4 regions of the Vibrio mytili genome follow, and region 4 is predicted to be linked to each of the others. Evidence: predicted binding sites of a transcription regulator. Region 4 holds the regulator's gene; each other region holds the start of a gene.

Region 1 (3,217 bases), 1.2 Mb from region 4:
CATCCCTAATTCTAGCGAAACGCATTCATGCGAACCGTTCACTAGCGTTCGACAAACGAACCAATACGGGGATTTCAAGCTGCGCAAACGATTATTCTACCGAAACCCCTTCCTAATACCAATGGTGATCTCAAAATTCGACGTTGAGAGCGTAGAAAAATCGATTTCGGTGAACAATGTCAAAATAAAAAAGCCAGTGCGAACACACGATTCACACTGGCTTTTGCTAAAGATGATTAACCAGCAAGGTATTTAATAATGAAGATGGCTGCCATTACCCAAACGCTTGCAGAAACCTCACGACCTTTACCACTGAACAGTTTGATCGCAGCATAAGCGATGAAACCAAGTGAAATGCCTTCTGCAATAGAGAACGTGAGTGGCATAACCAGACACGTGACAACGACGGGAGCAGCTTCTGTTAGATCGCGCCAATCAATGCTTACCAATCCAGACAGCATAAGGATCGCAACGTAGAATAGAGCGCCAGAGGTCGCGTAAGCTGGGATCATTCCAGCAAGCGGAGAAAATAGCAGTGCCAAAATGAACAAGACGCCTACAACAACCGCGGTGAGACCAGTACGGCCACCTGCGGCAACGCCCGACACACTTTCAACGTAGGATGTCGTGTTTGAAGTGCCTAACAGTGCACCAACAGAGGTGGCTGTAGAGTCAGCAAGCAGCGCTTTATTCAAGCGAGGAATATTGCCGTTTTCGTCGGTTAGACCCGCTTTTTGAGACACACCCACCAAGGTGCCAGCTGTGTCGAACAAATCAACAAACAAAAATGCAAACACGACGGAAATCATGCCAACTTCAAACAAGCCAGAAAAATCTAATTGCAAGAAAGTAGGCGCAATACTTGGTGGTGTCGACATCAAACCATGCCATTGCACATCACCAAAAACAATGCCTAGACCAGTGATCGCAAGAATCGCGATCATGACCGCACCTTTGACACCACGATGAACCAGCGCAATAGTTAAGAAAAAACCAATTGATGCTAAGACGGCTGGTAACGATGTTATGTGCCCCATAGAAACTAAGGTTGCAGGGTTATCAACAACAATCCCGGCATTTTTTAATGAAATAAAGGCTAGGAAGAGACCAATACCGGCCGAGATACCTGTGCGCAGTGAGTGTGGTATCGAGTTGATAATCCATTCACGAATTTTAAATATACTGAGCGCAATAAAAAGCAGGCCGGATACAAACACCGCCGCCAATGCGACTTGCCAAGTGTAACCCATGCCTAATACTACCGAGTAGGTGAAGAAAGCATTCAGTCCCATACCTGGCGCTTGTGCGATCGGGTAGTTTGCCACTAGTCCCATAATGAAACAGCCAATCGCTGCTGCTAAACAAGTCGCAACAAAAACGGCACCACGATCCATCCCCGTATCAGACAAAATAGCTGGGTTCACAAAAATGATGTATGCCATAGTGAGGAAGGTAGTAATACCTGCAATGACCTCAGTGCGCACATTTGTGCCATTTTCACTGAGTTTAAAGAGCCTTTCGAGCATGTTCGAATCCTATAATAGGTAAAGTAAACGGTTGCGTAATCGATTGGCAAAATTATAAAGTCATCAATTAACAAATTCCAGATAGAATTTTCACTCTAACGTATTTTTTTTACCAGAATATGAAACCTATTCATTAGAAAATCGCGCTAGCACTTAGCTTACCCACTAATAAATAAAGAATAATTTAATCGGAAATGAAGATTCTGGAAGTGCACAGATTGAACAATGTTGTAAACTTTCAAAGTAAAAAAGTACTTTGGTAACCATTAAGTGCTTTGGAATTAGAGAAAAATAGAATGAATGGGATAAGTAATCAGATAACAGAAAGTTACTGGTTGGAAATTAAACAGTCTAACAGAGAGAGATAAAAAAACGCCACTCAAATTGAGTGGCGGCGAATCATGGTCAGCACTACTACTGAAAAAAAATTCCAATTTATAGGGGTGAACAAACTGTTCAAGTCACATGCGTTGACTGCGTTTAGTAGCCAAAGCTTGTTGGGTATACAAAGTTGCTGGTGTAAACAGACTTGTTAGTCCAGAACATTGTACTTGGTAAACCTTTCATAAATATCACCTTCTAAATCAATTAAAACAGTCGTTGATTTCTCGGTTCCTTGGAGGCGATGGTTCGGACTCATCCTTTGAGCGTTTCATTCTTCTCTCAGAAGCTGGTTATAAATATACCATCAAGAAAATTAATTACAATACTTTAAGTGACAAATATCACAAAAATCACAAAAACTGACAAAGATCAAAATAATGATGTAATTTAATTACAAATTTGTAAGTTAGAAAACTTTTAACCATAGATACAGTAAGAGCGTCAATACGACCCGATGGTGCTTACTGTACACCTCCATAGTACTTATGTACGTAAATTGTGACACTTTTCAATCTACTCAGTCGTAAATGCTCGCCGCGACAACTACTCGTTAGTGCGCTGTGGTGGTATCCTTAGCCTTATTTAAACCAAACTCAACAATGCAGAACCTTCTACTAATTTGGTTTGCATTTTTAAGAGTATATTTGGTAAAGCACATCAAAAGGAGTCTTACGTGTCTGAATTCCATTCTGAGATCAGTACCTTATCACCTGCTCCCCTTTGGCAGTTTTTTGATAAAATTTGTTCCATCCCTCACCCATCAAAACATGAAGAGTCACTCGCTCAATACATTATTAACTGGGCTAGCGAGCAAGGGTTTGAAGTTCGTCGCGATCCTACTGGCAACGTGTTCATCAAAAAGCCTGCAACGCCAGGCATGGAAAACAAGAAAGGTGTCGTACTGCAAGCACACATCGACATGGTTCCACAAAAGAATGAAGACACCGTTCATGATTTCGCCACCGATCCTATTCAGCCTTACATTGATGGAGAATGGGTAACGGCGAAGGGTACAACTTTGGGTGCTGACAACGGTATTGGTATGGCCTCTTGTCTTGCAGTTTTAGCCTCAAAGGGTATCAAGCACGGTCCACTGGAAGTCTTACTGACTATTGACGAAGAAGCAGGTATGACAGGCGCATTCGGCCTCGAAGAAGGTTGGTTAGAAGGTGATATTCTTCTCAATACCGACTCAGAGCAAGAAGGCGAAGTGTATATGGGTTGCGCAGGTGGCGTCGATAGCTCCATGACCTTCTCTATTACCCGTGATGACATCCCTGTAGGATACGTAACGCGCCAGCTGACTC
Region 2 (3,217 bases), 730 kb from region 4:
AATCTGAAGAAGCTGAGCGTGCAGCACAAGCAGAGCAAGAAGCGAAGTTGGCCGAAATTGCAGAGAAAATTGCACAAGACGGTATCGACGTTGAAGCGCTTATTAATGCACTGTCTGGCGAAACTAAGACTAAAACAAAATCTAAGCGCGCCCCTCGCCCTGCAAAATACAAGTACACAGATTCAAATGGTCAAGAAAAAACGTGGACAGGCCAAGGCCGCACACCATCTGCAATTCAAGAGCAACTTGATGCAGGTAAATCACTTGACGATTTCCTAATCTAATTAGTGAATTGGTCAGTTATATAAAAAAGGCTCCTTCTGGAGCCTTTTTTATTTGTTTATTGTAACCTCATACCGCCTGAGGTGAATTAACGTTCCCAATACGCTTCTTCTAAACTGTCCTCTCGCTCAGGAAGTCCGCGTGAAAGACGTGGTGAATGTTGAACAAGAACTTCATAGCTTGCTCGGTTAGCGTATTTACACACTTGAGAAAACGATGAGTAAGTTAAATATTCATTATTATGCTTACTTGAGTTTGGCACATTTTCTTTATGGTATTTATTCGCCGCCATGTCGTGAAGAATCGCCGATAACGCAGCATCACCAGCGCCATTGGTATTCTTTATTTTTTCTGGCCCACCCATATACGGTGAAATATGCGAATACACTTTTATTGGTGTTTTACATGCTTCTTTTTTCGCTGGGCGGCTAAATTCATAACGATTGAACTCAGCAATAGAGCCAGGCAATAATGGCAGCGTGGTTTCGCGTTTAGCACTGTCTTCAGTGTAACCCGCCATAAACAACCCAACTGGACCTGCTGTACACAACACCAAGTCAGCCCATTCAAGTGTTTTATCTGATGCTGCCAACGGGTCGGATTCGCCTGTTAACGCCTCAGCTTCGTCTTCGTTCATTGCAACGACAGTCACGTTGTCACGAATAAAATCTTGCCAGTATTGAGGATCGTCCTGAATAACGAACTTGGTACCCAAAGTAAGCACGACGGGCACTTCATACTTTTTCGCATACTCAATCGCTTTCATAGTTGCTTCTGGCATTGGGTCACCACTTTTACAACGCACAAGGTACGATGTCAGTAACAAGGCTGAAGCATTTTTGAAAATTTTCTCAGGAATGCTATCTGGGTGAAGTTGGTTCATTTGCCCTTCGCTAATCGCAAACGTTCTTTCACCGTCTTCAGTAATCAACGCAAAACAACGGCCAATAGCACCATCGACGCCTTGAAGATAGTTCAAATCCATACGGCTTGATGTGTTACACAAATAACGGTAACCGTAACTACCAATTTTTATGTCCTGACTCATGACACCAAGCAATGTAGAACGATCATCCGCGAGGACTGAGTAGTTGTGAAGTGTATTGCCGATCGTACCGCCGGCGTATTCATTGGTAATTAGGTTCTCTTGCTTTAATTGCTGATACAGTTCTTCCGCTTTCTGATCATCAATAACTAGCGAGTGGCCTTTACTCAAACCGTACTTCTCTATCAAATCCGACGTCACTTTTGCTTCGATATCCACTAAAGTTTGGTCAATACCGATGATGTGGGTGCGCGTCATCTTTTTGCTTTCTTGTGCTTGGCTCACCAAAGGGTCACGAGCATGAACAGGAAAGTAGTGCTTCGATTTGCGTTGTCCAGGAAATTTCATATTGTCAGTCTGAGTAAGGGAAAAATTTGGAAAACGGATTCTATACCGCGAATAAAAACCCGGCAATAAGCGCTATTATAGCAAACGTTTGCAGAGCATTTTTTTCTTCAATCCCCTTTATTCACCTTCCATAAAGCTCAATTCTGGAAGTTGATCCAGATGTTCGCTATAACGTTTTAGATTGAACTCTCCTTCGTTTTTCATAATATCGAATATTTCAATCGACATAGCGCAAGCCATCATTGCTACCGCGTCTTCACGGGGCGTACCCATCATCATTAAACGCATAAGGGTTTCTTTTACTTTTAATGGGGTTCCATCTTCTAATTGATTTTCAATGATTTCAATCAGTTCGGCTTCTTGCATAAATTGGTTTGCGTCTGACACTTTGTATTTCCTCTTGGATTTTGGGCAACTATGCCATATATATCCTTTATACCCAACCAGACTGAAGTCGTTTGAGTATACATTTACAAAATCGTTACCTCGTGATTTTGTTGCGAAAAAAGCAACGTAAACGAATTGTGATTTACGTCTCGGATCTGTCACCGGTCTGTGGTTTCTGTTAGAATCTGCGTCCCGTTTATTTTAGTGGTGTTTAGTAATGTCTGATAACAGCCAAAAGAAAGTCATCGTCGGGATGTCCGGCGGCGTTGATTCATCGGTTTCTGCGTATCTTCTCAAACAACAAGGCTACCAAGTAGAAGGCCTGTTCATGAAGAACTGGGAAGAAGATGACAACGAAGAATATTGCACAGCAGCCGAAGATTTAGCCGATGCTCAAGCAGTATGTGACAAACTTGGCATCCATCTACACACCATCAACTTTGCTGCAGAATACTGGGACAACGTATTTGAGTATTTCCTTGCTGAGTACAAAGCAGGCCGTACCCCTAACCCAGACATTCTTTGTAACAAAGAAATTAAGTTTAAAGCGTTCCTTGAATTTGCTGACGAAGTACTGGATGCAGATTACATTGCAATGGGTCACTACGTGCGCCGCTCTTTCCCAGAGAACTCTTTACCTGGTGAAAAACAGGAGAAGCCACAAATGCTACGTGGCCTAGACGGCAACAAAGATCAAAGCTACTTCCTATATACATTAAGCCACGAGCAAGTTGCGCGCAGCCTGTTCCCGGTTGGTGATTTGGAAAAACCAGAAGTACGACGAATCGCGGAAGAGCAAGATTTAATCACCGCGAAAAAGAAAGACTCAACGGGCATCTGTTTTATTGGTGAACGTAAATTCACCGACTTCTTGAGCCGCTACCTACCAGCACAACCAGGTAACATTGAAACCCCTGACGGTGAAGTTATCGGTCAACATCAAGGTCTGATGTACCACACATTAGGTCAACGCAAGGGCTTACACATCGGTGGCCGCAAAGGCGGTGGTGGTAACGAAGAACCGTGGTTTGTCGGTGAAAAAGATCTGAAACGTAATGTTTTAATTGCTGTACAAGGCAAAGATCACCCACTTCTTAAGTCAGAAGGCCTATTTGCTTCACAACTGCACTGGGTGGATCGTGAGCCAATTCGCGA
Region 3 (3,217 bases), 1.2 Mb from region 4:
CATTCAGTTAAAGCAAATCTTTAATCATTGGCAAACCGGATTGAATGGTAAAGGATGGGGGGCGTTGTTCTGGTGTAATCATGACCAGCCACGCGTCGTTAGTCGACTGGGCGATGATCAACAATACCGTGTGGAGTCTGCGAAGATGTTGGCAGCATCGGTACATATGATGCAAGGTACACCGTACATCTATCAAGGTGAAGAGATTGGTATGACTAACCCGGGTTACACCGACCTTTGTCAATACCGCGATGTTGAAAGTACGAACATGTACGACATCATGGTCAACCGAGATGGTGTCGCGCACGAGGACATGATGGCGATTTTGGCGCAAAAGTCACGCGATAACTCGCGTACGCCAATGCAATGGAACAGCCAAAAAAACGCAGGGTTTACAGAAGGTAAACCCTGGCTTGAAATCGCACAAAACTACTCCGATATCAACGCTGACGCGGCGGTTGCCGAATTGAATTCGGTGTTTTACTTCTACAAACGTTTGATAGAACTGCGCAAACAAGTGCCTGTCATTACTGATGGTCGTTATGAAGATTTACTCCCAGAGCATCAGCGCATTTTTGCTTACGCTCGCCAAAACGACCAACAAACGCTGCTGTGTATTAATAACTATTACGGTGAAGAGGTGGAATGCGTACTGCCAGACCGTTTTGATATGAATAAAGCGAAAAACTTGCTATCTAACTATCAAAACTCAGCGAGCGCGGTTGCGTCAAATCATCAAGTGTTACGACCTTACGAAACTCGTATTTTATTGATAGAAGAATAAACTCGGGCGCCAACAGCCCCCAGGATTGATGTTCGAGATGAAGGCTTTGGTGTGCTCCCCAAAGCCTTTTTAATTTATGTGTGAAGGAGTGTTATTTATGAACCGTAGGTTACAGAATAGCGGTGTGGTTTGTGGTTCATCGCTAACACAAGGTTAAGAGCGAATGCCCCTAAAGCAGACAGAGCAATAATCCACGGCGAAACAAAGAACATGGAACCTAATACAATGCACACATCTATCGCCATCTGGCTTTTACCTACAGATATCCCAAATTTGTCTTGAATAAATAAACACAGGACATTAAAGCCACCGAGGCTGGAGCGGTGTCTGAATAAGATCAGCATCCCGAGTCCCATTAAAATCCCCCCTGCCACGGCACAATAGACGTCGTTGACCGACTCAAGCGAAATCAGTAAATAAAGATGATCGGCAAAAACTGAAACCAAAGCACCAGAAATCACACTATTTATTGCAAAACGGCGCCCGAAGCGTTTCCATGCTAATAGGTAAAAAGGGCAATTAGTCAAAAAGTACAGCATACCGAAGGTAAAAGGTGTAAATTGGCTGATAAGCAAAGCCAAACCTGTTGTGCCTCCAGTAAGGAGGTTTGCAGATTGGAGAAAGAAAACACCCTGGGCTACCAAAAAAGTGCCCGTGAGGATCGCTATCCAGTCTTCTTTTCTTGAGTGTTTTTCCATCAAAGTAATAGTCATAGGTGAGAATTTAGGGTCGCATAATAGTAAAAAGATGATCTTTTCGGTAGCTAGAGGGTAAAATTTACGGTAAACCTATGTAATTGCTGTTTTACAGGGTGTAAAGCACAAAATTGACAGGTAACAATTGTCGTTAAACGATTGCAATACAACGATGATAATTATTGCTTGTCATCATGAAAAAACTGCATGAGAAAAATTGTAAATTTCTCTTTATGACCTAGATCAAATTATGTAGAATGCGCGCCAATAGGGTGACGAAAACGTTTGCGTAGGGTCATTCAACAGTTTTTTTGCAACTTTCAGTACTAATCTGAGTCAGGAGATACAGATGCTTAAGCGTGATATGAACATCGCAGATTACGATGCGGAACTGTTCGCAGCTATCCAGGAAGAAACTCTTCGCCAGGAAGAACACATTGAACTTATCGCTTCTGAAAACTACACAAGCCCACGTGTAATGGAAGCGCAAGGTTCTCAGCTAACGAACAAATACGCTGAAGGCTACCCAGGCAAGCGTTATTACGGCGGTTGTGAATATGTAGATAAAGCGGAACAACTCGCGATCGATCGCGCATGTGAACTATTTGGTTGTGAATATGCGAACGTACAGCCTCACTCTGGTTCTCAAGCAAACAGTGCGGTTTACATGGCGCTGCTTAACCCAGGCGACACAGTACTTGGCATGAGCTTAGCTCACGGTGGTCACTTGACTCACGGTTCACCAGTAAACTTCTCTGGTAAGCACTACAACGTTATTCCTTACGGTATCGACGAAGCAGGCCAAATCAACTACGACGAGATGGAAGCTCTTGCGCTTGAACACAAACCTAAGATGATCATCGGCGGCTTCTCTGCTTACTCTCAAATTGTTGACTGGAAACGTATGCGTGAAATTGCAGACAAAGTTGACGCGTACCTCTTTGTTGATATGGCTCACGTAGCGGGTCTTATTGCTGCGGGCGAATACCCAACTCCTGTACCACATGCTCACGTTGTTACTACTACGACACACAAAACATTAGCAGGCCCACGTGGTGGTCTTATCCTGTCTAACGCTGGCGAAGACATGTACAAGAAGCTGAACTCAGCTGTCTTCCCGGGTGGTCAAGGTGGCCCTCTAATGCATGTGATTGCTGGTAAAGCGGTCGCGTTCAAAGAAGCAATGGAGCCTGAGTTTAAAGCATACCAAGCTCGCGTTGTTCAAAACGCTAAAGCGATGGTTGCTCAGTTCCAAGAGCGTGGATACAAGATCGTTTCTAACGGTACAGAAAACCACCTGTTCCTTGTTGACTTAATCGACAAGAACATCACGGGCAAAGAAGCGGATGCCGCACTAGGTGCAGCGAACATCACTGTAAACAAAAACTCTGTACCCAATGATCCACGTAGCCCATTTGTTACGTCAGGTATCCGTGTTGGTACACCAGCGATCACTCGTCGCGGCTTCACTCAAGAAGACGCAAAAGAGTTGGCTAACTGGATGTGTGATGTGTTAGATAACATTGAAAACCAAGACGTTATTGAAGCGACAAAACAGAAAGTGCTAGATATCTGTAAGCGTCTACCGGTTTACGCCTAACTTTACTTTATAAACAATAGCTTCTTCATAGAGTGAGCCGATTTCGGTGTCGAACATACTCATTTGCTCGCGCAAACTATGTGTGTTCTCCTAGAACTCGATTCATCTATTTTGAGAATTAAATATCAAGGTCCTCAA
Region 4 (3,217 bases):
TTTGCGCATTTAAGAGATTGTTGCGCAACGTCCAATAAACGTTCACGAGATTCCCATAAATCATTAGAAATAGCATAGTATTTAGTAACAACGGGAAAGCCACGCTTTTTATATACGTACGGTTTTAGTCCTTGTTTCTCGAACTGAGAACAGGACTGCTGGTCTGCTCGTATATGAAGCTGATTGTTCACTACTAGAGCAAACATAGTCTCATCTGCGAACAGCCCGAAGCCGCCAAACATTGAGCGCGATTTGATCGTGCCAAGTGCCTCAAACAGCTTCATTGAGTCTTTGAGTATTGGTTTATCCATGATGTCTTATCTCGGTGTAATTCATATTACGCCACCAAAAATCAGGTCCGAGAGATTAGCAAATGCATGTAGTAACAATGTCATTAAAGGGTAAACTCATTATATGCATATTTGCCATCGGCAACCCCGCTACCTTCCACTAAAAAATAGGGTTCAGGCCGGAAGCTTTGCGTCCCATTCTTTCAAATGGTTTGCCCTGTGCGTGACATTTTCAGAATACTGTGGATATTGAATCAATATCACATTTCAGCTCATAAAGTGTGATGTTCGTTCAGTAAATAATGCGTAATTATGCATTATGATTCTTATTATCTGATGTGGTCAATTAACACAACAAGAGAACGCTTTTATTGCATTAAGTGACAATAAAACAAAGAGTTATTTTGTGAGGTTTTGTGAAAAGTTAGATGGGGGTTTAATAAATGTTATTTTTAAGAAAAAAATAAGCACCTTGCGCAGGTGCTTATTTGTTAGACTATTTTACTCAGTTGAGTTTTTTAACCGTATTGCGGATGACCAGCTCAGGCTGCATTTCAAAAATTCGCTTCTCATGCTCTTTATCTTTAATTCGCTCAAGCAGAATTTCGAACGCATTTTTACCAACACGGCGCTTAGGCTGGTGAATGGTTGTAAGTGGTGGTGAGAAATACTCTGCCAGCTCAATATTGTCATAGCCCACAACAGAAATATCATCTGGCACTGAAATGCCATTTTGTTGTAATCGGCTCATTAAACCAAGTGCCATTGTATCGTTGAAGCAAAAGACCGCTGTTGGACGCTTTTTCATAGCGGTGATCTGATCGGCAACCAATACGGCAGTGTCACATTCAAAGTTACCTTCTAGAATCCAATCCTCGTTTACAGGGAGATCAGCTTCAGCCATAGCACGACGGAAACCTAGAATACGTTCCTTACAAGCCAGTTTTTCAAAGTGACCACTTAAACACGCAATATCAGTATGACCATTATCGATTAGGTACTTAGTTGCTATGTAACCACCTTCCTCTGAGTTATCCATGATTTTATCTGCTTGAGAGCTCTCTGGCCCCCAATCCATGACCACCTTTGGAATATCAGCATGACGGTCAAGCATCTCTTTTAGCTCTTCGGTTAAATCGGAGCACATAACCAAGATGCCATCAACACGCTTTTCTGCCAACATACGAATATAGTCACGTTGTTTTTCGTATATGCCACCTGTGTTACATAAAATCAGAGTATAACCTTGTCGGTAACAGTAACTCTCAACACCATCAATGACTTCAGAGAAGAATAAGTTGGTTGACTGAGTCACCAACATACCGATGGTTCTGGTTGAATTACATTTTAAGCTACGAGCTACCGCACTAGGGGCATAATTTAACTCATCAACCGCTTTCATGACTTTTTCTTGAGTTGCTTCTGCAACAAAGCGCGTTTTATTGATAACGTGCGAAACTGTAGTGGTTGAAACGCCGGCTAAGCGAGCGACGTCTTTTATAGTGGCCATAAATAGTGTCCTGTATCGAGCTACTATGATTATACCTTAGTGGAGAAAACCGGCTGCGCGAAAGTGCTTGCATTCACTTTATTGCATGTAATAAATACGCACCACGAGCGAGTAGATCGCGTTGATTATTGGTTATTCTATTATTGGTAAAGGCTTTTAGTAGCGGAGTTCAATGATCCTTGTCTGTTTTCATTTACGGAAAGTCATTGAACCAAAAAACACAAAAACCGCTGAAATGAGCGGTTTGCATGTAAATAATATATGTAATCGTTTGCGCTCACATTTTATCCCGATGTCACCAGTCAGGCAATGCTTTAGACAACAGTTTAGTGTATTTGAAGTCACAATTTTGCAGAGAACAACGATTAGCTATAATTATTCTCCAATCAGATAACCACTGTCCAGTTTACAAAATGCAATGAGCAACTGAGTCACACTGGAATAAAAGCCGAACTCATCAAGCTGGTAGCACTTTTTACCGAATTGGGGTAGCCATGTCATCAACTGGTTTTGAATAAAGTCATTTTGTTTTAGGAAAGCTTCTTCCATGTGCTTTTCTTGTTCAAACTCGTTGGAACGAATGATCATGTTGCCTAAAAAGTCGAGCTCTACGGCCAAGTGATCTGCGGGTTCATTTAAGCTAGCATCCACCTGTACGCCAAATTCTGCCATTAATCTTTCCATCTCTTCTGCTGGTTTATCATTAAGTAATCCAGAGCTACCGATGTACATAGAAGCGTAGGGAAGTGCACCGTGCTTGTGTGTTTTCAAAAACAGCTCACAGAAATCTGCGGCTAGCTCCAACTGAGCATCGTGACGCACTTGCAACCGATTCAGAGCATCAGTCAATGTATCGACTGCGGGCTTCAGGGCTGGGTTCTCGCCCAAACCAGATAGAAAGCCTCTTATCTCCACGCTGTGATACGCCTCTAGTTCTTTCTCTGTCAACTCTTTGGCAAACAGACTGGAAAACCACCAGTAAATTTCAGCGCGTTTTTCGTTGAAAGCCTTAAGTTCTTGCATGATTTGGCTCCTGCTAATGCACTCTCTTGAGCATCATAAATTCGTTTGAGGTTATGGGTATAAGTGTAATCAATTAAAATGAATAGCAGTAACTATGTTTGTGACGATTTATGCTGAAATATATGCAGTTGTTAATAGGTGTTCGTTAGATTGTTTTGAATCAAGAAAAACGTTAAATCTTGCTTTTTTGGCGAACAATGACTAGAAATGTTAATGATTATGAATAGAATACGATCCGGTAAATCACAACAGAAAGTGGTGTAAATGAGCTATCACGTATTAGTCGTAGAAGATGATGTCGTAACCCGCAGTAAACTAGTGGGTTACTTTCAACATGAAGGCTACACCGTCAGCGAAGCAGAGAGTGGCGCACAAATGCGTGAAGTGCTTCAAT

Evidence for each region. Region 4 encodes PurR, which represses purine synthesis genes. Its sites were predicted from a motif close to TNANGNAAACGTTTNCNTNA; they were not measured.
Region 1: the regulator PurR is predicted to act here: its motif matches at 1,546-1,565, upstream of ONE56_RS03035 (NCS2 family permease).
Region 2: the regulator PurR is predicted to act here: its motif matches at 1,752-1,771, upstream of ONE56_RS05390 (inosine/guanosine kinase).
Region 3: the regulator PurR is predicted to act here: its motif matches at 1,753-1,772, upstream of glyA (serine hydroxymethyltransferase).

What each region holds. Positions count from the first base shown of each region.
Region 1 covers NZ_CP110481.1:664,916-668,132, reverse strand. The annotation lists gene ONE56_RS03035 (NCS2 family permease) at 237-1,526, opposite strand; gene ONE56_RS03030 (aminoacyl-histidine dipeptidase) at 2,584-3,217, shown strand, end outside.
Region 2 covers NZ_CP110481.1:1,150,887-1,154,103, reverse strand. The annotation lists gene ONE56_RS05395 (DNA-binding protein H-NS) at 1-284, shown strand, start outside; gene ONE56_RS05390 (inosine/guanosine kinase) at 371-1,675, opposite strand; gene ONE56_RS05385 (hypothetical protein) at 1,793-2,062, opposite strand; gene mnmA (tRNA 2-thiouridine(34) synthase MnmA) at 2,280-3,217, shown strand, end outside.
Region 3 covers NZ_CP110481.1:705,749-708,965, forward strand. The annotation lists gene treC (alpha,alpha-phosphotrehalase) at 1-784, shown strand, start outside; gene ONE56_RS03225 (YitT family protein) at 880-1,482, opposite strand; gene glyA (serine hydroxymethyltransferase) at 1,829-3,079, shown strand.
Region 4 covers NZ_CP110481.1:1,883,986-1,887,202, reverse strand. The annotation lists gene ONE56_RS08660 (TfoX/Sxy family DNA transformation protein) at 1-311, opposite strand, end outside; cyclic di-GMP riboswitch class I at 428-517, opposite strand; gene purR (HTH-type transcriptional repressor PurR) at 796-1,800, opposite strand; gene torD (molecular chaperone TorD) at 2,176-2,823, opposite strand; gene torR (two-component system response regulator TorR) at 3,088-3,217, shown strand, end outside.